2 regions of the Streptococcus australis genome follow, and region 1 is predicted to be linked to the other one. Evidence: predicted binding sites of a transcription regulator. Region 1 holds the regulator's gene; the other holds the start of a gene.
What was found. Region 1 encodes Rex, which represses fermentation and respiration genes when NADH is low (regulators of the CRP and FNR family bind a similar motif). Its sites were predicted from a motif close to TTGTGAANTANTTCACAA; they were not measured.
Positions count from the first base shown of each region.

Region 2: adhE (bifunctional acetaldehyde-CoA/alcohol dehydrogenase) is a predicted target of Rex. The motif match lies at 11,163-11,180, and genes of this name have one in related genera.

Region 1 covers NZ_LR594040.1:1,058,813-1,073,763, forward strand. The annotation lists gene FGK98_RS05265 (cysteine desulfurase family protein) at 1-25, shown strand, start outside; gene FGK98_RS05270 (DUF1831 domain-containing protein) at 30-377, shown strand; gene FGK98_RS05275 (DUF4649 family protein) at 384-593, shown strand; gene FGK98_RS05280 (redox-sensing transcriptional repressor Rex) at 682-1,323, shown strand; gene FGK98_RS05285 (gamma-glutamyl-gamma-aminobutyrate hydrolase family protein) at 1,339-2,028, shown strand; gene radC (RadC family protein) at 2,025-2,705, opposite strand; gene pcrA (DNA helicase PcrA) at 2,748-5,039, opposite strand; gene FGK98_RS05300 (formate--tetrahydrofolate ligase) at 5,242-6,912, opposite strand; gene coaB (phosphopantothenate--cysteine ligase) at 7,142-7,831, shown strand; gene coaC (phosphopantothenoylcysteine decarboxylase) at 7,843-8,394, shown strand; gene FGK98_RS05315 (ECF transporter S component) at 8,378-8,941, shown strand; gene FGK98_RS05320 (ECF transporter S component) at 9,183-9,710, shown strand; gene FGK98_RS05325 (transcription repressor NadR) at 9,722-10,237, shown strand; gene FGK98_RS05330 (8-oxo-dGTP diphosphatase) at 10,234-10,701, opposite strand; gene FGK98_RS05335 (hypothetical protein) at 10,725-11,267, opposite strand; gene FGK98_RS05340 (hypothetical protein) at 11,373-12,236, opposite strand; gene FGK98_RS05345 (NAD(P)H-dependent oxidoreductase) at 12,277-12,903, opposite strand; partial or broken gene FGK98_RS10260 (UvrB/UvrC motif-containing protein) at 12,918-13,117, opposite strand; gene FGK98_RS05355 (acyltransferase) at 13,198-14,235, opposite strand; gene uvrB (excinuclease ABC subunit UvrB) at 14,276-14,951, opposite strand, start outside.
Region 2 covers NZ_LR594040.1:198,965-213,915, forward strand. The annotation lists gene comGC (competence type IV pilus major pilin ComGC) at 1-142, shown strand, start outside; gene comGD (competence type IV pilus minor pilin ComGD) at 105-539, shown strand; gene comGE (competence type IV pilus minor pilin ComGE) at 502-804, shown strand; gene comGF (competence type IV pilus minor pilin ComGF) at 767-1,228, shown strand; gene comGG (competence type IV pilus minor pilin ComGG) at 1,206-1,619, shown strand; gene FGK98_RS01180 (class I SAM-dependent methyltransferase) at 1,652-2,242, shown strand; gene FGK98_RS01185 (class I SAM-dependent methyltransferase) at 2,301-3,254, shown strand; gene FGK98_RS01190 (acetate kinase) at 3,304-4,494, shown strand; gene rnpA (ribonuclease P protein component) at 4,654-5,025, shown strand; gene FGK98_RS01200 (YidC/Oxa1 family membrane protein insertase) at 5,000-5,812, shown strand; gene jag (RNA-binding cell elongation regulator Jag/EloR) at 5,830-6,819, shown strand; gene FGK98_RS01210 (ribonuclease P) at 6,870-7,493, shown strand; gene tkt (transketolase) at 7,611-9,587, shown strand; gene yajC (preprotein translocase subunit YajC) at 9,706-10,026, shown strand; gene FGK98_RS01225 (low molecular weight protein-tyrosine-phosphatase) at 10,075-10,518, shown strand; gene FGK98_RS01230 (MORN repeat-containing protein) at 10,505-10,918, shown strand; gene adhE (bifunctional acetaldehyde-CoA/alcohol dehydrogenase) at 11,233-13,884, shown strand; gene gap (type I glyceraldehyde-3-phosphate dehydrogenase) at 14,204-14,951, shown strand, end outside.

The DNA.
Region 1 (14,951 bases):
TTTAAAAAATATTATTGGAGATTAACCTAATGGCATTCGAAAAAACCATTAAACTACAAAACTGCCGCTACGACTATACACTTAGTCCAACTGTTAAAAAGTTCACACTGAAAGACAATACTTTCTTTGAAACAAAAGTCGGAAACTACGAACTGACTCGTCTACTTGAGAAAGTACCCAACAGTGGTGAAGGTTTCAAACTAAAAATCATCATCAATAAAGACCTCTCAGGTGTTAAGATTAACATCACTGACAAATCTGGTCTTCGGTTGGTGAATATTTTTAAATCTGAAGAACACCATATCCACCAAGAAAAATTCTACTTCCTCATGGATAGCCTTGTAGAACGTGGAATCTTCACAAAAGAAGAAAGATAGTTTGCTATGTATTGTCTCACATATAAAGATAGTTATCAAGTAGAACGCACACTTGAATTTGCCGATTACGAAGAGCTCATGCTAGCCCTATCAGGATGCGTGACCATACCTGATACATTTTTGGTCACCTCACTAACCCTTGATGATAAGGTAATCTACCAAGGATTAGTCGGAGATCTCTATCGTTTTCTATCACAAACTAACTTTTCAGACTAAAACTAAGAATTTTCTTAGTTTTTTCTTATTTTTGTTGATTTTTTCACAATGTTTCTATAAAATAGAAGAATAGAAAGGTTGTGACTTTGTGAAAGAAAAACAGTCTGCTATTCCAAAAGCAACAGCAAAAAGACTCTCTCTTTACTATCGAATTTTCAAGAGATTTCATGCAGAAAAAATCGAACGTGCCAACTCTAAACAAATTGCAGAGGCTATCGGTATCGATTCTGCGACCGTCCGTCGTGATTTTTCCTACTTTGGTGAACTAGGAAGACGTGGATTTGGTTATGATGTCAAAAAACTCATGTCGTTTTTTGCTGACCTCCTAAATGATAACTCCATCACCAATGTTATGTTGGTTGGTATTGGGAATATGGGACATGCCCTTCTCCACTACCGCTTCCACGAGCGCAACAAGATGAAGATTATCATGGCCTTTGACCTGGATGATCATCCTGAAGTCGGTACTCAGACTGCTGACGGGATTCCCATCTATGGTATATCTCAGATTAAAGAAAAAATCAAAGAAGCAGATGTTAAAACTGCTATCCTAACTGTTCCAAGTGTTAAATCACAAGAAGTCGCCAATCTTTTGGTCGATGCAGGTATAAAAGGTATTCTCAGTTTTTCCCCTGTTCACCTACACCTTCCAAAAGACGTGGTCGTTCAGTACGTCGATTTGACAAGTGAACTCCAGACTCTCCTCTATTTTATGCGAAAAGAGGATTAGAAAGCGAAAACATTTATGAATAAACCAGTTATTGGGATTACAGGAAATGAAAAAGCTCATCCAGATGATGACATCATGATGAGCTATGCTGCAAAAGGCTTTGTTGAAGGAGTCAAGGACGCTGGCGGAATTCCCATCATCCTACCGATTGGTGATCAAGAAATGGCTAGCCACTATATAGAAATGATTGATAAACTCATCCTAACTGGTGGGCAAAATGTCGACCCAAAATTCTATGGCCAGCCGAAAACAATTGACAGCGATGACTACCATCTTCAAAGAGATCAGTTTGAATTAGCTCTGATTAGGGAAGCAATCAAACAGAAAAAGCCAATCTTTTCTGTTTGTCGTGGTACTCAGCTTTTTAATGTTGCCATGGGAGGCACGCTTCATCAAGATATCGAAGACCACTGGCAGGATTGTTCAGCCGAATACACTACCCAACGCCTCGCTACTGAACCGGATACCGTTCTCCGAGAAATCTACGGAGAAATCTCTCATATTAACTCCTTCCACCATCAAAGCATCAAGGACCTAGCTCCCAATTTAAAGGTGGTGGCCTACGATCCCAAGGATAAGATCATCGAGGCAGTCACAACGACAGATGACATCCCATTTCTCGGCGTCCAATGGCATCCAGAATTTCTATTTGAAAATCGTCCCAAGGATAAAACACTATTTGACTATGTCGTAAACGAACTCTAAATCAGATCTGTCTTTTCACGGTAACTAAAGTAATCGGAGTGCGAGACAATCAGATGATCCAGAAACACCAGTCCCATTAGTTCACAGGCTTCCTTGACTAACTTGGTTACATGATCATCATTTCGGCTAGGTGCTACAGCGCCTGATGGATGATTGTGGACTAAAATAACAGAAGTCGCCATATGCTTGATGGCATAGTGAAGGATTTCCCTTGGTTCAGCAATACTGCGTGTCGCGGATCCGATAAATATGGTCTGCTGATGAATGATTTGATTTTGAGTATTAAGATAGAGCGCCACTAGGTGCTCTTGTTTTTTATCACCAAGTTCCTGTTGCATTTTTTTAGCTAGCTTTTGACTGCTGAGAATACTTTCCATCTCAAGGGTTTCATGCTTGTGAATGCGATGCCCCAATTCAATCACTGCTTGTAGTTCAATGGCTTTGATACGTCCAATACCAGATAGACTCTGCAATTCCTGCAGGGTCATTTTTTTCAAATCAGTTAAACTGGTCAAACTGTTCAAGACTTTCTGGGAAATTTCAAAAACATTGGCCTGACGTGTTCCGGTTCTGAGTAATATAGCTAGCAATTCTTGATTGCTCAGTGCCTCTACTCCTTCTTTAACCAGTCTTTCTCTAGGTAAAAGTGAATCTTCTTGGAATGAAATACTATACATAAAAATCCTCCTCACTATATTATTCGTGAGAAGGATGGATAATTAGATTTTTTTCTCAATTGGGGCTACGCTTGCTAGGAGTTTTTTCAGACCAACTTCTGGGAAATTGATTTTCAGTTCCTGAGTATCGCCACTACCTGAGACCTCAAGGACCGTTCCCTCTCCCCACTTCTTGTGAAGAGCAATATCCCCAATAGACCAATTTGTCTCGCTAGACGCTGATTTTGCGCCAGCTGCAAATTGACCAAATGGGAGTCCACTTGACTGGATAGAGCTTGGTGCAGCCTTGCGTTTACGGTCTTGAAGCGCCTGAGCCAAACTCATTCCTTGACCGAAAGTAATCTCACCACTGTTATAAGAAGCCTTGAAACTGGTATTAGCTGGTCGAGCCAAACCTTGATACTCAAGCAATTCCGAGCTAATTTCATTGATGAAACGTGTTGGACGATTATAGTTGGTACGACCGAAAAGTAAGCGAGAGTTGGCATTGGTCAGATAGAGGATTTTTTCAGCGCGCGTGATACCTACATAGGCCAAACGGCGTTCTTCTTCCAGTTCATCAGGATCCTCAGCTGCTCGACTAAGTGGAAAGACGTTTTCCTCCATTCCGATGATAAAGACAACCGGAAACTCCAGTCCTTTAGCTGCATGGAGTGTCATCAAAGTTACTTCAGATGTCTCCTGACTACCAGAATCCGTGTCTGCAATCAAGGCCAAGTCATTCAAAAAACGACTGAGTTTATCCAAGCCAGTTTCCTCTTCTTGACTTTCAGGATTGTCATCAAAATTCTTAGTAACAGATAAGAACTCTTCGATATTTTCTACCCGAGCCTTGCTTTCCAAGGTTGCTTGGGCATTAAGAATATGGACATAAGCTGTTTTTTCAAGAACCGCTTCAACCAACTCTGTAATAGTTAATTGGTCCAGTTGCTCCCGTAAATCAAGTATCGTATTGGCAAAATCCCAGATAGACTGGGCTGCTTTCCCTTTGATGCCAGATAACATGATATTGGCTGAAGCATCTAGCATGGACATGTCCTGCATATTCGCAAAATCACGGATTTTCTCAACCGTTCCTGGCCCAATTCCACGTTTTGGTTCATTGATAATGCGCTCAAAACTGATATTGTCACTCAGATTAGCAATGAGGTTGAGGTAGGCGATAATGTCACGAATTTCCTTACGGCTGTAGAACTTGGTTCCGCCGACCATAGTATAAGGAATATTGGACTTAAGGAGGGCCTCCTCAATAGTACGTGATTGCGCATTAGTCCGATAAAGAACTGCAAAGTCTTTGTGAAGGAAGTTTTGACTGCGACCGAGTTCATCAATGGTTTTGGCTACAAAAACAGCCTCATCTTGTTCGTCATTTGCACGATAGTAAATAATCTGCTCCCCATCAGCATTCTGAGTCCAGAGATTCTTAGGACGACGATTTGTATTGTTTTTAATAACATCATTGGCGGCTTGGAGAATAGTTTTGGTTGAACGGTAATTTTCTTCTAGTAAAACAACCTTGGCTTGAGGGTAATCTTTTTCGAAATCCAAGATATTCTGCATATCAGCACCGCGCCAACCGTAGATAGACTGGTCTGCATCCCCAACTACACAGATATTTTTAAAGCGAGATGCCAAGAGTTTGACCAGTTGGTACTGGGCATGGTTGGTATCTTGGTACTCATCAACGTGAATGTACTGGAACTTCTGCTGGTAGTAGGTCAAGACATCAGGATTTTTATCAAAGAGACGCAGGGTCAACATAATCAAATCATCAAAGTCAACGGACTCAGACTGACGAAGCTCTTTCTGATAGGCTGTGTAACATTGAGCCACGATTTGAGTGTACATATCACCAGCTTGAGCAGCATAAGCCACATCATCAATCAAGTCATTCTTGGCATTGGAAATGGAACCCAAGATTGTCCGTTCATTCCATTTTTTCGGATCCAAGTTCAACTGCTTGAGAATGCGTTTCATAAGGGTTCGTTGTTCACCAGGATCTACAATGGTGAAATTACGATTGTAGCCAATATGATCTGCATCACGACGCAGGATACGAACACACATGGAGTGGAAAGTCGCAATCAGACAGTCCTGAGTAGCTGGATTGAGACCATAAGCACGCTCTTTCATCTCACGCGCAGCCTTATTGGTAAAGGTAATGGCCAAGATATTCCAAGGATTGACCATCTTTTCATCAATCAAGTAGGCGATTCTGTGAGTTAAAACACGAGTCTTCCCAGAACCAGCCCCCGCCATGATTAACAAGGGACCTTCTGTCGTTTGCACCGCCTCAGCCTGACGGTCATTCATTCCATTCAATAATGCGTTCATTTTCTCTTCCTTACTCTTGAAGTCAATATTTTTATTATATCAAAAATCAGGGAAAATAGAAACTTTACAGAGACCACTTTGACAAGCAAATTTTTCATTAAAGCTTGCAAAACATGTATTTGTCAAATGAAGTTGAGGTTATTTTTTAACATGAAAAAGAGCTTGGAAAATATTTCCAAACCCTTTTAATATCATCTAAATATTAGAACAATCCTAGGACAGTTCCATCACTTTCAACATCCATATTGAGAGCGGCTGGTCTTTTTGGAAGTCCAGGCATGGTCATGACATCACCAGTTAAGGCAACGATAAAGCCTGCACCTAATTTTGGTACCAATTCACGAATGGTAATTTCAAAGTTTTCAGGTGCTCCAAGTGCATTTGGATTGTCTGAGAAACTATACTGAGTTTTAGCCATACAGATTGGCAATTTATCCCAACCATTTTGAACAATCTGAGCGATTTGCGTTTGGGCTTTCTTCTCAAAGTTGACTTTTGTACCGCGATAGATTTCAGTGACAATCTTTTCAATCTTTTCTTGGACAGAAAGGTCGTTGTCATATAGGCGAGTATAGTTGGATGGATTTTCAACAATAGTCTTCACAACCGTTTCAGCAAGGGCTACGCCACCTTCTGCGCCATTGGCCCAGACACTTGCTAGTTCAACTGGCACATCGATTGAGGCACATAGTTCCTTCAAGGCTGAGATTTCAGCTTCTGTATCAGAGACAAATTCGTTAATCGCGACAACTGCAGGTACTCCAAATTTACGGATATTTTCAACGTGGCGTTTTAAGTTAGCAAAACCTGCACGAACTGCTTCTACGTTTTCTTCCGTCAAAGCATCTTTAGCAACGCCACCGTTCATCTTGAGGGCACGAAGGGTTGCGACGATGACTACCGCATCTGGAGAAGTTGGCAAGTTTGGTGTCTTGATATCAAGGAATTTCTCAGCACCGAGGTCTGCACCAAAACCAGCTTCAGTAACAGTATAATCAGCCAAGCGAAGGGCTGTGCTTGTCGCCAAAACAGAGTTACATCCATGAGCGATATTGGCAAATGGACCACCATGTACAAAGGCAGGTGTACCGTAGATTGTCTGAACAAGGTTTGGTTTAATAGCATCCTTCAAGATCAGAGCCAAAGCACCTTCAACCTGCAAATCACCTACAGAAACAGGTGTACGGTCATAGCGGTATCCAATAACGATATTGGCCAAACGACGTTTCAAGTCTTCGATATCCGTTGCCAAGCAAAGAATAGCCATGATTTCGGAAGCAACTGTAATATCAAATCCATCCTCACGTGGAATACCATTTAGAGGACCGCCAAGACCAACAGTCACATGGCGAAGAGCACGGTCGTTCAAGTCCACTACACGCTTCCAGAGGATACGACGTTGGTCAATTCCCAGCTCATTTCCTTGGTGCAAGTGATTGTCAATCAAGGCAGAAAGCGCATTGTTGGCAGTCGTAATGGCATGCATGTCTCCAGTAAAGTGGAGATTGATGTCTTCCATTGGAAGAACTTGAGCATAACCACCACCAGCGGCACCACCCTTAATCCCCATTACAGGACCAAGAGAAGGTTCGCGGATAGCAATCATAGTTTTCTTGCCGATTTTGTTTAAGGCATCTGCCAGACCAATGGTAATAGTTGACTTCCCTTCACCAGCTGGTGTTGGATTAATGGCAGTAACCAAGATCAATTTTCCAACTGGATTGTTCTCAGCCGCACGAATTTTATCAAAACTGAGCTTAGCCTTGTACTTTCCGTACAACTCCAAATCATCATAAGAAATCCCAAGTTTCTCCACAACATCCACGATTGGCTTTAACTCAATACTCTGTGCGATTTCAATATCTGTTTTCATAGCAAACTCCTCTAACCTCATAATGTGATAATTCATTATAACATAAAATAAGATTTTTAACAGCCATTAGGCTTGCTAATGTTCGTAAATATCAATATTTTAGGGGATATAATAGCTCTTTTTAAAATTTTATATGCTTTTATAGTTTAAAACTATAATATTCCTTCGTTTTAGAAAAAATTTATCGCTTTCATTTTACTTACCGTTTATTTTTGTGTACAATAGTCCTATGAAAATTTTAGTTACGTCAGGCGGTACAAGTGAAGCAATCGATAGCGTCCGCTCTATCACAAACCATTCTACTGGCCGATTGGGGAAAATCATCACAGAAACTCTACTTGCTGCTGGTCACGAGGTTTGTCTGATTACTACTCCTAGTGCTCTTAAGCCAGAACCTCATCCCCATCTAACCATTCTAGAAATCAAAAATACGAATGATCTTCTTTTAGAGATGAAAGAGCGTGTTCAAAATTATCAGATCTTGATTCATTCTATGGCAGTTTCTGACTACACTCCTGTTTATATGACAGGGCTGGCAGAAGTTGAGGCGAGTTCTAATCTGGAAGAATTTTTAAACAAGCATAATCATCAAGCTAAGATTTCTTCAACTGACGAGGTGCAGGTTTTATTTTTGAAAAAAACACCCAAAATCATCTCTCTAGTCAAGAAATGGAATCCTACCATACATTTGATTGGTTTCAAACTATTGGTTGATGTTACTGAGGATTATCTCATAGAGATTGCTAGAAAGAATCTTATCAAGAACCAAGCTGACCTGATCATCGCAAATGACCTCACTCAAATCTCAGCACATCAGCATAAGGCAATCTTTGTTGAGAAAGATCGTCTTCAAACCGTTCAAACCAAAGAAGAAATTGCAGAACTTCTCCTTGAGAAAATTCATGCATACGATTCATAGAAAGGAAAACCATGGCAAACATTCTGATAGCAGTGACAGGTTCCATAGCCTCCTATAAAGCAGCTGATTTAGTCAGTTCTTTAAAAAAACAAGGCCATGATGTCACTGTCTTAATGACCGAGGCGGCAAGAGAGTTTATCCAGCCGTTGACACTACAGGTACTCTCACAGAATCCAGTCCACCTTGATGTTATGCAGGAACCCTATCCTGATCAAGTCAATCATATCGAAAGAGGCAAAGAAACCGACCTTTTTATCGTTGTCCCCGCTACTGCTAATACCATTGCAAAACTTGCGCACGGTTTTGCGGATAACATGGTGACCAGTACGGCTCTTGCCCTACCACATCACGTTCCTAAACTCCTTGCACCAGCAATGAATACAAAGATGTATGACCATCCGGCAACTCAGACTAATCTAAAAACATTAAAGACTTATGGTTATCAGATTATCTCTCCAAAGGAATCTATACTAGCTTGTGGCGATTACGGAAAAGGTGCCCTGGCAGACTTGGATATTATTTTAGAAAGAATAAAGGAAACCCTCTATGAACAAACGCTCTAACATTGCTCCGATTGCTATCTTTTTTGCGACCATGTTGGTCATTCACTTTCTGAGCTCTCTCTTATTTAATCTATTCCCATTCCCAATTAAACCAACTATCGTGCATGTTCCTGTTATTATTGCAAGTATTATTTACGGTCCGCGCGTTGGTGTTACACTCGGTTTCTTGATGGGGCTACTCAGCTTGACGGTTAACACGATTACAATCCTTCCAACAAGCTATCTATTCTCACCTTTTGTACCAAACGGAAACATCTATTCAGCAATGATTGCCATCCTACCACGTATTTTGATTGGTCTGACACCTTATTTAGTTTATAAATTATTGAAAAACAGAACGGGTCTCATCATTGCCGGAGCTCTCGGTTCACTTACAAATACAGTCTTTGTACTTGGAGGTATCTTCTTCCTTTTTGGAAATGTCTTCGACGGCAATATCCAAAAACTCTTAGCAACCGTTATTTCAACCAACTCAATTGCTGAACTCGTCATCTCTGCAGTTCTAACAGTAGCAATTGTCCCACGATTACAAACCTTGAAGAAATAAGCATAATTCCACTTTCAGCCTTGAAGGTGGAGTTTTAGTTTTCACCAGTAAAGATTCGTCTTCTACTTATAAATACTTATTTACAAGGAGTCATTAGTTCAAAATTTTGAAAATATATGAAAATCCTTTGAATCTACTATCTATACTTTTGAAAATTTCCAATAAAATCAAAATAAATTCTTGACTTGTCTGACTATTTATTGTACTATACTTTTGTATATACAGATAAATGGAGGTTCTTATGGATATACGAAAAAAAACGCAGTTTATGACCATGACTGCTCTACTCACAGCAATTGCAATTTTGATTCCGATCATTATGCCTTTTAAAATCGTCATTCCGCCCGCTTCTTACACCTTGGGAAGTCATATCGCCATCTTTATCGCCATGTTCTTATCACCTTTGATGGCTGTTTTCGTGATTATTGCTTCTAGCTTAGGTTTTCTGATGGCAGGTTATCCTATGGTTATCGTCCTACGTGCTTTTTCACATATTTTCTTTGGTACTTTGGGAGCATTTTACTTAAAAAAATTCCCAGAAACCTTGGATAAACCAAAGGCGTCTTGGATTTTCAACTTTGTTTTGGGACTTGTCCATGCCATTGCTGAAGTGTTAGCATGTATCATTTTTTATGCCACTTCAGGGACAAACGTTGAAAATATGTTTTATGTCCTCTTTGTCCTAGTTGGATTTGGTACAATTATCCATAGTATGGTAGACTATACATTAGCACTAGCTGTCTTTAAAGTGCTTCGAAAACGTCGCTAAAAGGAAAAACTATGACAAAAGATCGCAAACAAGACCTTCTCAAACTATTAAAAGAGTCACCAAAAGCCCTCAATGGTCAAACCTTAGCCGAGCACTTTCATGTCACACGCCAAATTATCGTCCAAGACATTGCTATCTTGAGAGCTGACGGTGCTCCTATCCTATCCACCAATCGTGGCTATATCTACAAAGAAAATAATGCCAGTCCTTACGTTCACAAACTATTTAAGGTCAAACATGAGATGGAAGAAATCGGTCAAGAACTTCTAGCTATTGTAGATAATGGTGGCCGTGTTCAGAATACTTTGATTGACCATCCAGTTTATGGAGAAATTGAGACCCTACTCAAACTTACCTGTCGTCGAGATGTTCAGCATTTTCTGGAGCAAGTAGAGAAGTCTGACTTTAGACCCCTTTCCGAATTGACAGATGGCATCCATTACCACCTTGTTGAAGCCGAAACACAACAAGACCTCCACTATATCGAGGAGGCCTTGGATCAGCTTGGTTATTTAGTAAAAGACTAAAAGGTTTCTTTCTCCCATCCGTCTTCTGTACGGCGACGGTAGAAAAATTCCGACTTATCAGGTGCTTCCATCATTTCCATCAAAGGTAACATATCATAGGCCAGATCCAAGTTTGGAATCTGGTCTTTTTGCACCCAAGAAACTTCCCCTTCATCTGAAGAGCGAAGAGTACCAGAAAACTCTGTCGCCTTGTAGCAAAAGACGATATAGCGCTCACCAGTATCTAATGGCCAATTTTTAATGCCGACCAGTTGAGGATTTTGGATAGTCAACCCTGTTTCTTCATAGATTTCACGAATGACAGACTCTGCGAAAGACTCTCCATTTTCTACATGGCCTCCAGGAAAGGCATAACCAGACCAGCGATTCTCTTCAGGAGACCGATATTGCATAACTACACGCTTGGTTTCAATGTCTTCAATCAGACAAATATTTGTTAAAATCGTTAATTGGGAACGGGACATAAATTTACTCGCTTTCTAATTTGTTATATGACTTTTTCAAACTTACTATCAGATTTCATGATAAAGGGATTAATCAACTCATGATAATAGTATACTTCATGAAGCAAATATCCTTTTTTAATGACAATTTCTTGTTCCCTAACTTCATAATCAATCGTGATTGGAACAGGAGGATTTGGAATAAAGGCGAAAACGACAATTACAAATAACCAGATATAAAAACCACAAATCGCACTGCGCACTCCTTCAAGGAAGCGATATTTCCCCTTTAAAAAGTAAATAAAAATATGCGAAATAGAGAGGATAATTGGAACAAAAAGACCTGTATTCCACGCTATGGGAATAAATTGTAGTCCAAATATCCCAAATAGAAGATCAAGAATTGCAAAGGATCTCAAAAAGCGAATAAATAGAGTAAAAATTAGAAGAAAGAGCCAAATATTCCAAATAATCGGAGTAAATGATAAACCAAATGACCATAATATGACATGAACAGTAACAAATGCTATTAGTAAGGAGTATAGGACAGTATACATAAGCTTGTTAAAGGTACTCGAATTTTTCACTATTTATTTCTCCTTTAAATTCAAACTACTAACTAATGACTAATATCTATCACTTTTAAATTATCTCGTCTATTATTTTAACACAAATTATTACATATAAAATTTTTAGTTAAAATTACTTCCATAATAGAGCATCTTATGGTTTTGAACCTTTAAAGAAACACTACTACCTGAACGATATCCTTTAGCACCATAGTAGTAAGAAACAGAATAAAGGGCATCTGGTAGCTCTGCATTATCTATTCCATTCTTTATAAACTCTTTCAGACCGCCCTTGCCATCAAAATAATCCTTTGTCCCTTCTTCTAAAACAATGTCGCGATAGATGACGTATCCTTTAATCATTTCTTTTTCTAAGAATTCATCAATAGGGAGATCATATAAACCTTGAAAAGCTTTCCCTTCCTTACGGTTCTTTTCAATGAGAGCATAATAGTCTTGGATATTTTCATATTCAGTATCGATACTCCAGTAACTATTCACATATTCTAGATTGGGATTTTCATATTGCTTAAAAAAACTCTCTACCTTCTCTTTATTAGAAACACTGACAGGATGCTGGTTAAGTAGTTTATGAGCCATGTCTGAAAATTCTTGTAACATGGTTTTCGTAGTCCCATCATAGGCTAGTTCTTCATCAGTCTTTTGGGGATTGTATTTCGAGGACTTTGGACGATAAAATAAGGCATGTCTCACAGTTACTCTACTTCCATCAACCTCTTCACTATAATCGTATTCAATTTTGTATTTTTCAGAAGTCCATTTATCTCTAGAAAACTTCGTAACCTTCATATCTCCTTTAAAACCATACAAATCAAGGGTTCTTCTTACTGCTGTCTCTACTTCCGCTTGATTTGCTTCAAGAAAAATATCATAAGTTGTTGTAAAGATAAGGAAGGCAAAACGTAGAATAAAGAATAAAGGGACAATATTTACAATGAAGAAAATTAACAGTAACCATTTTTTCATTACTAGCTTCTCCTAGATAAACATATTTAAATTTATTTCACTAATCCAACGCCTTGACTTCCTCAGCTACTTTTTGCAGATATTTTTGTCTTGTAGAATTTGTATTCACCTCACGCCCTAACTCGCCTAAAATTGAAACTTTCTTTGTTTTGATACCACAATGATTCAGGATAGCATTCTTTAATACTGATATTCCATAACTGTCTGGAATATTGATAGAACCTGAAAATACTTTGTACCACCATGTTGGTGCCATGGATGTTGCGTAAATACTGGCTGTTTTTCCTTTTAGTAACTTTTTAAACTGCTGACCCCTTAAGTAGTTCCAAATAAAACTTCCTTGGTTATTTGCAGAGTATGCAATTCCTGGCGTGAAAACACGATCAATCCAACCCTTCAATAAACTAGGCATACTACTCCACCAAATTGGATAAACAAAAATAAAATGATCTGCCCACTGGATTAATTCCTTAGAGCGAAGTATGAAAGAGTCCTCTTCCATACGTTTTCGATAACCATATCGTAATACAGGATCAAAATCTATCTCATTTAGGTTAATAGATTCAAGCTCATGGCGATTTGAGTTAATATTTCCTACAATCGTTCGAAAAATTTCTTGACAGAAACTTTCCTTGTCAGGATGTCCGTTGATGACTAAAATTTTCATTCATTTTCTCCTATCTAATCCAACACTTTGACTTCTAGCATCATACCACGTATCTGAGTTGCTAGTTTAAAATCAAGCACTTCGACGGCTTCTTGCATTTGTTTTTCCAGTTTCTTGACGAGTTCTTTATGCTTTAGTTTTTGAGGTTATTGATATCGACTTCCTTGTCCTCTTCTTTGGAAACTGCCTTGGTCACGGCAATAAGGTCACGTATAATCTCAGTAAACCTTAAGTTCTCAATACAGTGTATATTTTAGTGCCTCTTGCTCCTATTTTTAATAAGACAATAAAGTTTTAAGTCTGTTTAAGATTTTTAAAACTCTTGATTAAAGTAAGAATATACGCCATTAATTTATTTCTAAAATACTCAATGATAGCACCAGAAAAAAACAGGGCCAGTGTCATAACTAGAATAATAATGACAAACATAGAAAATTCTTGTTCTTCAACTAAAGTATGGATGGTTGGTATAATCCTTCTAAAAATAAGAGGATGTACATGAAACAGATAAACCCCCAAAGTTAGTGGAGATACTAAAAGAACTAGTTTCTTAAAAGTTAAGGGAAGATTTTTAATATTCAAGAAGAGTAAAAATATTGCTATTCCTTGCAGTGTGACCGTAGGAGAAATATAACTTCTCCACTGTTCAAAACCAAGCCAGCACAATATAAAAGTTAAACTCGTTAGAAATAAAATGAATCCACTAACATTACGTATTTGAAAACGACTTTCGTAATTTGATTTTCTAATTATTGCTCCTAAAGTGTACAAGAGGATCATCCATAATACACTATATCCACCCCACAAGCCCAGAAAATCTTGTTTAAATACTGTGGGTATGACAGAAAAGTATATAAATGCTCCACTAACAATTGGAAGCAATTGTTCTTTTTTCAATGTCAGCACTGCTTGATTCAAAAAGGGTGCTATTAAGACTAAACCAAAATAACAACTCATATACCAATACTGTCCATGACTTATTGGAGTTAAAGCTGAAAACCAATCACTTAAGTTGACAGATGATTTTGAAAAAATAGCAAATACAGAAGTAATTGAAATAGTATAGAAAATAATCTGTACCCAAAAACTAAACATTTTTTTATAACTAAATTGTGAATAAAGACCGACATACCCACTGATTAAAATATAAATATTTACAGCTGAATATGAGAAAGCTTCTAAAAAATTGGCAAAAATATAGTAAAAATCTTTTTGACTATCAACTTTCTCCAAAATTCCTCCCATACCCAAAACATGTAAATTGCAAATCATCAACATAGCTAAAATTCTACAACATTCAATGCCTATGTGTTTTGTTTTTTTTGCTGTCATATTAAGTCTTTCTATATATTTCTATTTCTTTATATTTTTTTCAGTTTAACGCCTTCACTTCCAGCATCATATCACGAATCTGAGCTGCTAGTTCAAAGTCAAGTACTTCGACAGCTTCTTGCATTTGTTTTTCTAGTTTCTTGACTAGTTCTTTACGCTCTTGTTTGTTGAGGCTGTTGATATCAACTTCCTTGTCCTCTTCCTTAGCAACTGCCTTGGTCACAGCAATCAGATCACGGATTTCTTTTTTAATAGTTTGTGGAACGATACCATGCTCCTCATTATAAGCCATCTGGATTTTGCGACGGCGGGCCGTCTCATCAATAGCACGTTGCATAGACTGGGTAACTGTGTCAGCATACATAATCACATGCCCTTCGCTATTACGAGCAGCACGTCCAATGGTCTGAATAAGTCCGCGTTCATTGCGAAGAAAACCTTCCTTGTCAGCATCGAGAATGGCAACCAAGCTTACTTCAGGAACGTCAATCCCTTCACGGAGGAGGTTGATTCCGACCAAAACATCAAAGACACCCAAGCGTAGGTCACGGATAATCTCCGTCCGTTCCAAGGTCTTGATATCCGAGTGCATATACTTGACTTTTATGCCCATTTCTTTGAAGTAGTCAGTTAAATCCTCTGCCATTTTCTTGGTCAAAGTTGTGATAAAGGTACGTTCGTTCTTTTCAACACGGGCATTAATTTCACCTAGGAGG
Region 2 (14,951 bases), 860 kb from region 1:
GGCAGAACTCTATCGTTTGGATAAAAATGATGATGTCAGCCTCAGCAAATTACAAGCAGACGGGCGTATCACTGCTGAGCAAGCTAAAGCCTATAAAGAATACCATGATAAACAAAAAACAAGTCAAACTGTTGCAGATTAAGGCCTTTACCATGTTTGAAAGTCTATTGGTTTTGGGACTTGTGAGTATCATTGCTTTGGCTTTATCAGGTTCAGTCCAGTCCAGTTTTGCAGCGGTAGAGGAGCAGATTTTCTTTATGGAGTTTGAAGAACTCTATCGGGAGACCCAAAAACGTAGCGTAGCTAGTCAGCAAAAGACAAGTTTAAGCTTAGACGGACAGACCATTAGCAATGGCAGTCAAAAATTGATCGTTCCCAAAGGGATTCAAGCACCATCAGGACAGACGATTCACTTTGACCGGGCTGGGGGCAATTCGTCCCTGGCTAAGGTTGAATTTCAAACCATCAAAGGAGCGATTCGCTATCAATTATATCTAGGAAATGGAAAAATTAAACGCATTAAGGAAACAAAAAATTAAGGCAGTGATTTTACTAGAAGCAGTAGTCGCTCTGGCTATCTTTGCCAGCATTGCGACTCTCCTTTTGGGGCAAATCCAACAAAATCGACGGTTAGAGGCGGAAATCTTGCAAAAAGAGGAAGTTCTACGAGTAGCCAAGATGGCCTTGCAGACGGGGCAAAATCAAGTGAAAGTCAATGGAGTGGAGATTCAGGTCTTTGCTAGCGAAAAAGGATTGGAGGTCTACCATGGGTCAGAGAAAATGTTGGATCTTAAAGAGCAGTAAGGTAAGAGCTTTTACTCTTTTAGAATCTCTGCTTGCCCTTATCGTCATTAGCGGTGGTTTGCTTCTCTTTCAAGCCATGAGTCAGCTCCTTATTTCAGAAGTGCGCTACCAGCAACAAAGCGAGCAAAAGGAGTGGCTCTTATTTGTGGACCAGCTAGAGGCTGAGTTAGAGCGTTCGCAGTTTAAAAAGGTGGAGGACAATCACCTCTATCTGAAACAAGACGGCAAGGATATCGCTATGGGTAAGTCCAAATCAGATGATTTTCGGAAAACCGATAGCAGTGGTCGAGGTTACCAGCCAATGGTTTATGGCCTCAAATCAGCTCAGATCACAGAGGAAAATCAACTGATTCGTTTTCGTTTCCAATTTCAAAAAGGCTTAGAAAGGGAGTTCATCTATCGTGTGGAAAAAGCAAAAAGTTAAGGCAGGTGTTCTTTTATATGCAGTCACCATGGCAGCCATTTTTAGCCTTTTGCTACAGTTTTATTTGAATCGTCAAGTTGCCCATCACAAAGGCTTTACCCTAAACAAAGAAAAGTTGGTCGCTTTTGCCATGGCCAAACGAAGCAAAGATAAGGCTGAGCAAGAAAGTGGGGAACGAGTCTTTAACCTAGGAAAAGTCACTTATCAAAATACCAAAACAGGTTTTGCAACAAGTGTTCGAATGAATAGGAGCAACTATGAATTTCTCTTTCCTTCGATGAAACCCAAGGAAAAGAAAACGGACCCTAAGGAACAATTATCTACCAACTCAAGTCAACAAACCAATCAGAAAGAAACAGACCATAAGGCAGATAAGAAAGGCAATTCCTAGGCAATTCAACTTCTTTGTGTTAAACTAAAAGCATGAAACACGATTTTAATCACAAAGCAGAAACCTTTGATTCGCCCAAAAACATCTTTCTTGCAAACTTGGTTTGTCAAGCAGTTGAAAAACAGATTGCTCTTCTATCAGACAAGGAAATACTGGATTTCGGTGGTGGGACAGGCCTATTAGCCTTGCCTCTAGCCAAGCAGGCCAGGTCGGTTACCCTTGTGGACATTTCGGAGAAAATGCTGGAGCAAGCCCGTTTGAAAGCAAATCAGCAAGACATCAAGAATATCCAGTTTTTGGAGCAAGATTTACTGGCAAATCCCTTGGAGCAACAATTTGACCTGATTATTGTCAGTCGGGTTCTTCATCATATGCCTGATCTAGATGCGACTCTTGCCATGTTTCACCATCATCTTAGGGAGAATGGACAGGTCCTCATTGCTGATTTTGTCAAGACAGATACCAACCACCATGGTTTTGATTTAGCTGAGTTGGAAAAACAGCTAATTGAGCATGGTTTTTCATCTGTGCATAGTCAGATTCTCTATAGCGCTGAAGACCTATTTCAAGGAAATTACGCAGAGCTCTTTTTGACTGTAGCCCAAAAATCACTCGCTCACTAAAGCAGTGGTTTTTTCTCTTCAGATGGAAAAAATAGGGGAATTTTGATAAGATAGGAATATGAATTTTGAAAAAATAGAACAAGCTTATACGTATTTATTAGAGAATGTCCAAGTCATCCAGAGTGATCTGGTGACCAACTTTTATGATGCCTTGGTAGAGCAAAATAGTATCTACCTGGATGGTGAGACCAAGCTAGAGCAGGTAAAGGAGAACAATCAAGCTCTTAAACGCTTAGCGCTTCGCAAGGAAGAGTGGCTCAAGACCTATCAGTTTCTCTTGATGAAGGCAGGACAAACTGAGCCTTTACAGGCCAATCACCAGTTTACGCCGGATGCCATTGCCCTCCTCTTGGTACTTGTTGTGGAAGAGTTGTTTGAACAAGAGGAAATTAGCATCCTCGAAATGGGTTCTGGAATGGGAATTCTGGGTGCTACTTTCTTGATATCTCTTGCTAAAAAAGTAGATTACTTGGGAATTGAAGTGGATGACTTGCTGATTGATTTGGCGGCTAGTATGGCAGATGTGATTGGTTTGCAGGCTGGTTTTGTTCAGGGTGATGCCGTTCGTCCGCAAATGCTTAAAGAAAGCGATGTGGTCATTAGCGACTTGCCTGTCGGCTATTACCCAGACGATGCCATCGCTTCACGCTATCAAGTGGCTTCTAGCCAAGAACATACCTATGCCCATCATTTGCTGATGGAGCAAGGTCTCAAGTATCTCAAGTCAGATGGCTATGCTATTTTTTTAGCTCCGAGCGACTTGTTGACCAGTCCTCAAAGTGATTTGTTAAAAGGTTGGCTCAAAGACGAAGTGAGTCTGGCTGCTATCATCGCTCTGCCAGAGGATATTTTCTCAACTGCAAGCCAAGCTAAAAGTATTTTTGTCTTACAGAAGAAAAGAGACAAGGAAATAGAACCCTTTGTCTATCCTTTGACCAGTCTGCAAGATCCAGCTGCATTAATGAAATTCAAAGAAAATTTTCAAAAATGGAGCAAAGGTACTGAAATGTAAGGTAAATTTTGTTATAATAGTTGAAAACGCTTAAAAGAGGTATCATGTTATGACTAAAACAATTGCAATCAATGCAGGAAGCTCGAGTTTGAAATGGCAACTTTACCAAATGCCAGAAGAAATAGTATTAGCGAAAGGCTTGATTGAACGTATTGGCTTGAAGGACTCTATCTCAACTGTAAAATTCGACGGCCGTTCTGAACAACAAATTCTTGATATTGAAGATCACACACAAGCTGTTAAAATTTTATTAGATGATCTGATTCGTTTTGACATCATCAAAGGTTATGATGAAATAACTGGTGTTGGGCACCGTGTTGTGGCTGGTGGTGAATATTTCAAAGAGTCAACCTTGGTAGAGGGAGATGTTTTGGAAAAGGTTGAAGAGTTGGGACTTTTAGCTCCTCTTCACAATCCAGCCAACGCAGCAGGAATTCGCGCATTTAAGGAATTGCTTCCAGATATTACCAGCGTTGTTGTTTTTGATACATCATTCCATACAACAATGCCAGAGAAAGCTTATCGTTACCCTCTTCCAAACAAATACTATACTGAAAATAAAGTTCGTAAGTATGGAGCCCACGGGACAAGTCATCAGTTTGTAGCAGGAGAAGCAGCGAAAATTTTAGGTCGCCCCCTAGAAGAGTTGAAATTGATTACCTGCCATATTGGTAATGGTGCTTCTATTACAGCTGTCAAAGGCGGTCAGTCTGTTGATACATCCATGGGCTTCACTCCACTTGGTGGTATTATGATGGGGACTCGTACAGGTGATATTGATCCGGCAATTATCCCCTATTTAATGCAACATACAGATGACTTTAATACACCAGAGGATATCAGTCGAATTCTCAATCGTGAGTCAGGACTTTTGGGTGTTTCTGAGAGATCAAGCGATATGCGTGATATTCACGAAGCTATGCGTGCGGGTGATGAGAAAGCGCAGCTGGCAAATGAGATTTTTGTGGATCGTATCCAAAAGTATATTGGTCAGTATTTGGCAGTTTTGAACGGTGCAGATGCCATTATCTTTACAGCTGGAATTGGAGAAAATTCTGTAACGATTCGTCAGATGGTTATTGAAGGCATTTCTTGGTTTGGCTGTGATGTGGATCCTGAAAAGAATGTCTTTGGAGCGACAGGTGATATCTCAACAGAAGCTGCTAAAGTTCGTGTCTTGGTTATCCCAACTGATGAAGAATTGGTTATCGCTCGTGATGTTGAACGCTTGAAAAAGTAAGATGAACTGAATAAAATTACAAGATAAGATACAATAAAAAGGAGTTGGGAGATAAATTTTCCCAACTTTTTGTTGTTAAAACAGTCTAAAACCTTGTCATTATTGGCTTTTTTGAAATTTATGGTATAATAGTAGTAATTTAATAGATGGAGTGGAGTTTTGAAGAAAAGCTTTCGTGTAAAAAGAGAGAAAGATTTTAAGGCTATTTTCATGGATGGAACAAGTTTTGCTAATCGTAAATTTGTTGTCTACCAATTGGAAAATCAGAAAAGTCATTTTCGAGTAGGCCTGTCCGTCAGTAAGAAATTAGGGAATGCAGTCACTAGAAATCAAATTAAAAGACGGATTCGACACATTTTGCTAAGTGTAAGGGAGCAGTTAGCTGATAACGTTGATTTTGTCGTGATTGCTCGAAAAGGGGTTGAAGGCTTGGATTATGCAGAAATGGAGAAAAATCTACTCCACGTATTAAAGTTATCAAAGATTTACCGGGAAGGAATTAGGAGTGAAAAAGAAACTACAGTTGACTAGTTTGCTGGGCTTGTCCTTATTTGTCATGACAGCCTGTGGGACAAGCGATGTTGCAGCAGATTCTACAGATATATGGAGTAAATTTGTCTATTTTTTTGCTGAAATCATCCGCTTCTTGTCCTTTGACGTTAGTATCGGAGTGGGGATTATCCTCTTTACGATCCTGATTCGTACGATTCTATTGCCAGTCTTTCAGACTCAGATGGTGGCCTCTAGAAAAATGCAAGAGGCTCAACCACGCATCAAGGCTCTGCAAGAACAATATCCAGGTCGTGATATGGAAAGTAGAACCAAGCTGGATCAGGAGATGCGGAAGGTCTATAAAGAATTAGGGGTCAAACACTCTTCTTCTCTCTGGCCGATTTTGATTCAAATGCCGGTTCTCTTGGCTCTCTTCCAAGCCTTGACTCGAGTAGACTTTTTGAAAACAGGGCATTTTTTGTGGGTGAACCTTGGGGGAGTAGACACAAGCTTTATCCTTCCGATTTTGGCGGCAGTCTTTACCTTCTTAAGTAGTTGGTTATCGAATAAGGCTTTACCTGAAAGAAGTGGAGCTATGACAGGGATGATGTACGGGATGCCTGTACTGATCTTTATCTTTGCCATCTCTTCACCTAGTGGCGTAGCCTTGTACTGGGCAGTATCCAATGCTTATCAAGTTTTGCAAACCTACTTCTTAAATAATCCTTTTAAGATTATTGCAGCGCGTGAGGCGGAAGTACAAGCTAAAAAAGATTTGGAAAATAGAAAAAGAAAAGCCAAGAAAAAGGCTCAGAAAACGAAATAATAAGGAGGAATCTGATAATGGTATTATTTACAGGTTCAACTGTTGAAGAAGCAATCCAGAAAGGATTGAAAGAGTTAGGTATTCCGAGAATGAAGACTCACATCAAGGTCGTGTCCAAAGAGAAGAAAGGTTTTTTAGGCTTATTTGGGAAAAAACCAGCTCAAGTTGATATTGAGGCGATTAGTGAGACGACTGTGATTAAGGCCAATCAACAAGCTGTAAAAGGTGTTCCGAAAGAGATCAATGAACAAAACGAACCTGTTAAGACAGTAACAGAGGCGACAGTTGATCTTGGTCATGTTGTTGAGGCGATCAAAAAAATAGAAGAGGAAGGTCAGGGTGTTTCTGATGAAATCAAGGCTGAAATCTTGAAAAATGAGAAACATGCTAGCACGATTTTAGAAGAAACAGGTCACATCGCGATTTTAAATGGATTGCAGACAGGAGATGCTGGAGTGGAAGACCCAGCAGAGTGTGAAGAATTTGCATCTATGTCAGAATCGGTAGAAAGCCAGTCTTTGGAAGATCTAGGTTTGAAGGTGGAGCCGAGTTATGACATCGAACAAGTAGCAACTCAAGTGGTTAACTATGTTCAAACCATTGTGGACGATATGGATGTTGAAGGGACGATTTCAAGCGACTACAATCGCCGCACCATCAATCTTCAAATTGACACAAATGAACCAGGTCGTATTATCGGCTACCACGGAAAAGTATTGAAAGCACTTCAGCTTTTGGCGCAAAACTACCTCTACAATCGTTATTCAAGAACTTTTTATATTACAATCAACGTCAATGATTACGTTGAACATCGTGCAGAAGTGTTGCAAACCTACGCTCAAAAATTGGCGAATCGCGTTTTGGAGGAGGGTCGTAGCCAACAAACAGATCCAATGTCTAATAGCGAACGCAAGATTATCCATCGCATTATTTCACGCATGGATGGCGTGACTAGCTATTCTGAGGGCGATGAGCCAAATCGCTATGTTGTCGTAGATACGGAATAAACAAAATCAGGCTTGTCCTGATTTTTTGTTAGAAAAGGGAGAAGAAACAGATGATGGAAGCAATCAAGAACTATCTATCTTATGCGGGAATCCAGTACCGTAATCCAGATAAGGCTGGAGATGAGCGAGAAAAGATGCTGGAATTGCGCCACAAAGGGCAGGAGGCTCGCAAGGCTTTTACGAACTTAGCCAAGGCCTTCCAAGAAAAGCATCCAGAATGGCAACTGCAACAGACCAGTCAGTGGATGAATCAAGCTCAGCGCTTGCGACCGCATTTCTGGACCTATTTGCAGAGAGAGGGGCAGGTAACAGAACCCATGTTGGCGCTGCGTTTGTATGGGGAACCCTCAGATTTTGGGATTTCCTTAGAAGTCAGTTTCATCGAGCGCAAGAAAGATGAGCAGACACTGAGCAAACAAGCTAAGATTTTAGATATTCCACCAGTAGAAGGGATCTATTATCTAGCATACATCGATGGTCAAAGTCAAAAGGTAGAAGCTAATGAAGAAAATCGCCTTCTCTTACGCGAGAAGGTGCGCAATCAGGAAATCCGTAAAGTTCTGGTCAAGTCGGATGTTTCTTTTATTGAAAATCAAACATTGGAAGCGATTTTAGAAAAATTAGAAGAAGTCTATGAATGCTTGCTGCCTTACTATGAAGCGACAAGGATCTAGAAGGATTAGGTGAGTCGTTTTATGTTAAGTTGTTTGATTGCTATTCTATGTATTTTTTCATATAATAGTAAAATAGAATGTGTGATTCAATAATCACCTCAAATAGAAAGGAATTCTATGTCAAATCTATCTGTTAATGCAATTCGTTTCCTAGGAATTGACGCTATCAACAAAGCTAACTCAGGCCATCCAGGAGTGGTTATGGGGGCGGCTCCGATGGCTTATAGCCTATTTACGAAGGAACTCCGTATCAATCCAGCTCAACCAAACTGGATTAACCGTGATCGCTTTATCCTCTCAGCAGGTCATGGCTCTATGTTGCTTTATGCCCTTCTTCACCTTTCTGGTTTTGAAGATGTTAGCATGGATGAGGTTAAGAACTTCCGTCAATGGGGTTCCAAAACGCCAGGCCACCCAGAATTTGGCCATACAGCAGGGGTTGACGCTACAACTGGTCCTCTAGGTCAAGGGATTTCAACTGCTACTGGTTTTGCTCAGGCAGAACGTTTCCTAGCAGCAAAATACAATCGCGAAGGCTACAATATCTTTGATCATTATACTTATGTCATCTGTGGAGATGGAGACTTGATGGAAGGTGTCTCAAGTGAGGCGGCTTCATACGCAGGTTTGCAAAAACTTGACAAGTTGGTTGTCCTTTATGATTCAAATGACATCAACTTGGATGGTGAGACAAAGGATTCCTTCACTGAAAGCGTTCGTGACCGTTACAATGCTTATGGTTGGCATACAGCCTTAATTGAAGATGGAACAGACTTGGAAGCAATCCATGCTGCTATCGAAACAGCTAAAGCTTCAGGCAAACCATCTTTGATTGAAGTGAAGACCGTGATTGGATACGGTTCTCCAAACAAACAGGGAACAAATGCTGTACATGGCGCACCACTCGGAGCTGATGAAACAGCGGCTACTCGTCAAGCTCTTGGTTGGGACTATGAACCATTTGAAATCCCAGCTGAAGTTTATGCAGATTTCAAAGAAAATGTTGCAGATCGTGGCGCATCAGCTTATGAAGCTTGGACAAAAGTAGTTGAAGCCTACAAAGAAGCATATCCAGAACTTGCAGCAGAAGTTGAAGCAATCATTGACGGGCGCGACCCAGTTGAGGTAACTCCAGCAGACTTCCCAGTATTAGAAAATGGCTTCTCTCAAGCAACTCGTAATTCAAGCCAAGATGCTTTGAATGTTATCGCAGCTAAGTTGCCAACTTTCCTAGGTGGATCAGCTGACCTCGCTCACTCAAACATGACTTATATCAAGACTGATGGACTTCAAGATGACGCCAATCGCTTGAACCGCAACATTCAGTTTGGTGTCCGCGAATTTGCAATGGGAACGATCTTGAACGGGATGGCACTTCATCGTGGACTTCGTGTATACGGTGGTACTTTCTTTGTCTTCTCTGACTATGTGAAAGCAGCAGTCCGTTTGTCGGCCTTGCAAGGACTTCCTGTGACTTATGTCTTTACTCACGATTCAATCGCAGTTGGTGAAGATGGTCCAACTCACGAGCCAATCGAACACTTGGCAGGTCTTCGTGCCATGCCAAATCTGAATGTTTTCCGTCCAGCAGATGCGCGGGAAACTCAAGCAGCTTGGTACCTAGCTGTGAAAAGTGAGAAAACCCCAACTGCCCTTGTTTTGACACGTCAAAACTTGACAGTCGAAGAAGGAACGGACTTTGACAAGGTTGCAAAAGGTGCCTATGTTGTCTATGAAAATGCAGCAGACTTTGATACCATATTGATTGCGACTGGTTCAGAAGTTAACCTAGCAGTAGCAGCTGCTAAAGAATTGGCAAGTCAAGGTGGCAAGGTGCGCGTGGTTAGCTGCCCATCTACAGATGTCTTTGACGCACAAGATGCAGCTTACAAGGAAGAAATCCTTCCAAATGCAGTTCGTCGCCGTGTTGCAGTCGAAATGGGAGCAACTCAAAACTGGTACAAATATGTTGGTCTTGATGGTGCAGTTCTTGGTATTGATACCTTTGGAGCATCTGCCCCAGCACCAAAAGTACTGGCAGAGTGTGGATTTACTGTGGAAAATCTAGTCAAAGTAGTTCAAAACTTGAAATAATCGCAGAAATCAGAGTGAAAACTCTGATTTTTTAATTGGCATAAAAACAAGGCACAACCTTGTAAAAGTAGTTGAAATTTGATATAGTAGTCCTATGTAAAATACAAAGGAGAAAACAATGGATCCAAATATTACTTTTTTTATCATGCTTGTAGGTATGTTTGCCTTGATGTTCTTTATGCAACGTTCTCAAAAGAAACAAGCTCAAAAGCGCATGGAAAGCTTGAACAAGCTTCAAAAAGGCTATGAAGTGATCACAATCGGTGGACTCTACGGAACAGTGGATGAAGTCGATACTGAGAAACGCACAATCGTACTAGACGTAGATGGTGTTTATTTGACTTTTGAATTAGCTGCTATCAAGACAGTGTTGCCACTCAAAGAAGCTGTGACACCAGAAGGAGCAGTTATCGACGAAAGTGGAGCAATCGAAGAATAAAACGGGATCCTATTACTCCCGTTTTTCTATGAGATGAGAGGAAAAGGGATGAAAAAAATAGTATTTGTGTGCTTAGGAAATATCTGTCGCAGCCCTATGGCAGAGTTTGTGATGAAGTCCATGACGAGTGATTACCAAATTGAGAGTCGTGCAACTTCGTCTTGGGAACACGGCAATCCGATTCATAAGGGAACGCAAGGGATTTTCCAGCAGTATCAGATTCCTTATGACAAAGACAAAACATCGCTTCAGATTGGCAGAGAAGACTTTGAGTCGTTTGATTATATTATCGGTATGGATGCTTCAAACGTTTCAGATTTGCGTCAAATGTGTCCTCAAGAACAAGAGCACAAGATTTACGCTTTTGCGTCTGAAAGTGTTCCAGATCCATGGTATACAGGAGATTTTGAGGAAACCTATGTTCGCATCACAAGTGGATGTCAAAGCTGGCTAGAACGTTTAGAAAAGGAGAGTGAAGATGGAAAATCTTAAGAATTTTTACGAAAAGTATCGTGTCTATCTGACTCGCCCTAGGTTAGAGCTAATTGCAGTAGTCGTAATGGTACTCTGTGCTCTTTCGGTTTTTCTACTAAACACACCCAAAAAGGGTGTGCTGACACTTGATAATGGTGCGCTTGTTTATGATGGAACCTTGGTAAGAGGAAAGATGAATGGTCAGGGGACCATGACCTTTGAAAATGGTGACCAATACACAGGTGAGTTCAATAATGGAGCTTTCAATGGTAAAGGAACCTTCCAGTCCAAATCTGGCTGGAAATACGAAGGCGATTTTGTAAATGGTCAGGCCGAAGGTCAAGGAAAATTGACGACCGAGCAAGAAGTTGTCTATGAAGGAAGCTTTAAACAAGGTGTTTTCCAACAGAAACAATAGTCTCTAAGTTAGGAGACTATTTTTTAAAACCGGAAAGAAAACGTTTTCTATGCTTGAATTCGGTAAATAACTATCAACTAGAAAAACTTTGTGAAATAAAAAAAATTTCATCGCAATTTCACAATCAATCGAGTAAAATCCCGTAGCACTGCAATATTGAAAAACATTTCACAAATGAATAAAATTTCTTTGTGAAACCTACATGAAACTGTTTACAAAGTCTAAAAAAAGAGTTATAATAAACTTGTGAAAAAATTAACAAAGGTTAAACGTCTTCGTCTAACCTTTCAGCAAAAAACCATTGGAGGACTATAATGGCTGATAAAAAAACTGTAACACCTGAGCAAAAACAACTCGCTGCTGAAAAACATGTAGACGGGCTAGTGCAAAAAGCTTTGGTTGCGCTTGATGAAATGCGTAAGTTAAACCAAGAACAGGTTGATTATATCGTAGCGAAAGCATCAGTGGCGGCTCTTGATGCACATGGTATCCTTGCTCAACACGCAGTTGAAGAAACTGGTCGTGGTGTATTTGAAGACAAGGCGACAAAAAACCTTTTTGCCTGTGAACATGTTGTCAATAACATGCGTGGTGTTAAAACTGTCGGTGTTATCGAAGATGACCCTGTTACTGGCTTGACTAAGATTGCAGAGCCTGTCGGAGTAGTCTGTGGTGTCACTCCAACAACTAACCCTACTTCAACAGCAATTTTCAAATCCTTGATTGCTTTGAAAACACGTAACCCAATCGTGTTTGCCTTCCACCCATCAGCTCAAGAATCTTCTGCTCACGCAGCGCAAATCGTTCGTGATGCGGCAATCGCAGCTGGAGCTCCTGAAAACTGTGTTCAATGGATTACAGAGCCATCTATGGAAGCTACAGGCGCCCTTATGAACCACGAAGGTATTGCAACTATCCTTGCAACTGGTGGTAATGCAATGGTTAAGGCTGCTTACTCATGTGGGAAACCAGCCCTTGGGGTAGGTGCCGGAAACGTTCCTGCTTATGTAGAAAAATCAGCTGACCTTCGTCAAGCTGCTCATGACATCGTGATGTCTAAATCATTTGATAATGGTATGGTCTGTGCGTCAGAACAAGCGGTTATCATTGATAAAGAAGTGTATGACGAATTTGTAGCAGAATTCAAATCATACCACACTTACTTTGTAAACAAAAAAGAAAAAGCACTTCTTGAAGAATTCTGTTTCGGCGTTAAAGCAAACAGCAAGAACTGTGCAGGCGCTAAACTAAATGCAAACATCGTTGGTAAACCAGCTGCATGGATTGCAGAACAAGCAGGATTTAGCGTTCCAGAAGGAACAAACATCTTGGCTGCAGAATGTGCAGAAGTAGGACCAAAAGAACCATTGACTCGTGAAAAATTGTCACCAGTCATCGCTGTCCTAAAAGCTGAAGATACAGAAGACGGTCTTAAAAAAGCTCGCCAAATGGTTGAGTTTAACGGACTTGGTCACTCAGCGGCTATCCACACAAAAGACGAAGCTCTTGCTAAACGCTTTGGTACAGAAATCAAAGCAATGCGTATTATCTGGAACTCTCCATCTACTTTCGGTGGTATCGGTGACGTATACAATGCCTTCATCCCATCATTGACACTTGGATGTGGTTCATACGGACACAACTCAGTTGGTGATAACGTGAGCGCTATCAACCTTCTAAACATCAAGAAAGTAGGGAAACGTAGAAATAATATGCAATGGTTTAAAGTTCCTTCAAAAATTTACTTCGAACGCAATTCTATCCAATACCTTCAAACATGTGAAGATATTGAACGCGTTATGATTGTTACAGACAAATCCATCGAAAAACTTGGCTTTGTTCAACGCATTATTGACCAATTGAACAAACGCAGCAACCGTGTAACTATTCAAGTCTTCTCAGATGTTGAACCAGATCCAGACATCACAACTGTAGAACGTGGTGCTGAAGTGATGAAAGCATTTGAACCAGATACAATTATCGCTCTTGGTGGTGGTTCTCCAATGGACGCTGCGAAAGTTATGTGGCTCTTCTACGAACAACCAGAAATCGACTTCCGTGACTTGGTTCAAAAATTCATGGATATCCGTAAACGTGCCTTCCGCTTCCCATCACTTGGTAAGAAAGCGAAGTACATCGGTATTCCAACAACTTCTGGTACAGGTTCAGAAGTAACACCATTTGCCGTTATCTCTGATAAGAAAAACAACCGCAAATACCCATTGGCTGACTACTCATTGACACCAACTATTGCGATTGTTGACCCTGCTTTGGTTGAATCAGTTCCAGACTTCATCGCAGCTGACACTGGTATGGACGTCTTGACTCACGCGACTGAAGCTTATACTTCAAACTTTGCCAACGACTACACAGACGGTATTGCGCTTCAAACAATCAAACTTGTCTTTGAATGGTTGGAAAAATCAGTTAAGACAGCTGACCCAGAAGCACGTGAAAAAATGCATAATGCGTCTACAATGGCTGGTATGGCCTTCGCCAATGCCTTCCTTGGTATGAGCCACTCAATGGCTCACAAGATTGGTGGTGTTCACCATACTGTTCACGGACGTACAAATGCTATCTTGCTTCCATACGTTATCCGTTACAACGGTACTCGTCCATCTAAGACAACTACATGGCCTAAGTACAACTACTGGAAAGCTGATGAGAAATTCCAAGACATCGCGAAAATGCTTGGCTTGCCTCACTCAACTCCAGAAGAAGCGGTTGAAGCTTATGCCAAAGCAGTTTACGATCTTGGTGAAGCAGTCGGAATCACAATGAACTTCAAAGGCTTTGGAATCGATGAAAAAGCTTGGAAAGACAGCTTGCATGAAATTGCCTTGCTTGCTTATGAAGACCAATGTTCACCTGCAAACCCTCGCTTGCCAATGGTAGCTGACATGGAAGAAATCATGGCAGATGCTTACTATGGTTATGCAGAACGTCCAGGACGTCGTAAATAATCGTTTATCAGCCTAGAGGCAGGAGAAATCCTGTCTCTTTTTTGTGAAACTGGAGTATTGAAAATAGTTTTCTATTTTCTATTTTCGTTTTTCATTTGAAAAAGAAAAGTGGGAAATGATTATGTAGACAAAGAAAGACAGCAGAGTAGGTTTCAAAGTAGAAAGAAAAATAAGCAAGGTATAGGCAAAAAACAACGCCCGTACTTGCAATTCTACTTAAATAGTTATATAATAATAATGTTGAAAGGTGATTTGTAGTGATTCAAGTTACTCTTTTCACAATAAAATTTTCAGGATTTTCATAAGGAGGAAATCACTAATGGTAGTTAAAGTTGGTATTAACGGTTTCGGACGTATCGGTCGTCTTGCTTTCCGCCGTATCCAAAACGTAGAAGGTGTTGAAGTTACTCGCATCAACGACCTTACAGATCCAGTTATGCTTGCACACTTGTTGAAATACGACACAACTCAAGGTCGTTTCGACGGTACTGTAGAAGTTAAAGAAGGTGGATTCGAAGTTAACGGTAAATTCGTTAAAGTTTCTGCAGAACGTGATCCAGAACAAATCGACTGGGCTAACGACGGTGTAGAAATCGTTCTTGAAGCTACTGGTTTCTTCGCTAAGAAAGCAGCTGCTGAAAAACACTTGCACGCTGGTGGAGCTAAAAAAGTTGTTATCACTGCTCCTGGTGGAAACGACGTTAAAACAGTTGTATTTAACACTAACCACGACGTTCTTGACGGTACTGAAACAGTTATCTCAGGTGCTTCATGTACTACAAACTGCTTGGCTCCAATGGCTAAAGCTCTTCAAGACAACTTCGGTGTTGTAGAAGGATTGATGACTACTATCCACGCTTACACTGGTGACCAAATGATCCTTGACGGACCACACCGTGGTGGTGACCTTCGCCGTGCTCGCGCTGGTGCTGCAAACATCGTTCCTAACTCAACTGGTGCTGCTAAAGCTATCGGTCTTGTAATCCCAGAATTGAACGGTAAACTTGATGGATCTGCACAACGCGTTCCAACTCCAACTGGATCAGTTACTGAATTGGTAGCAGTTC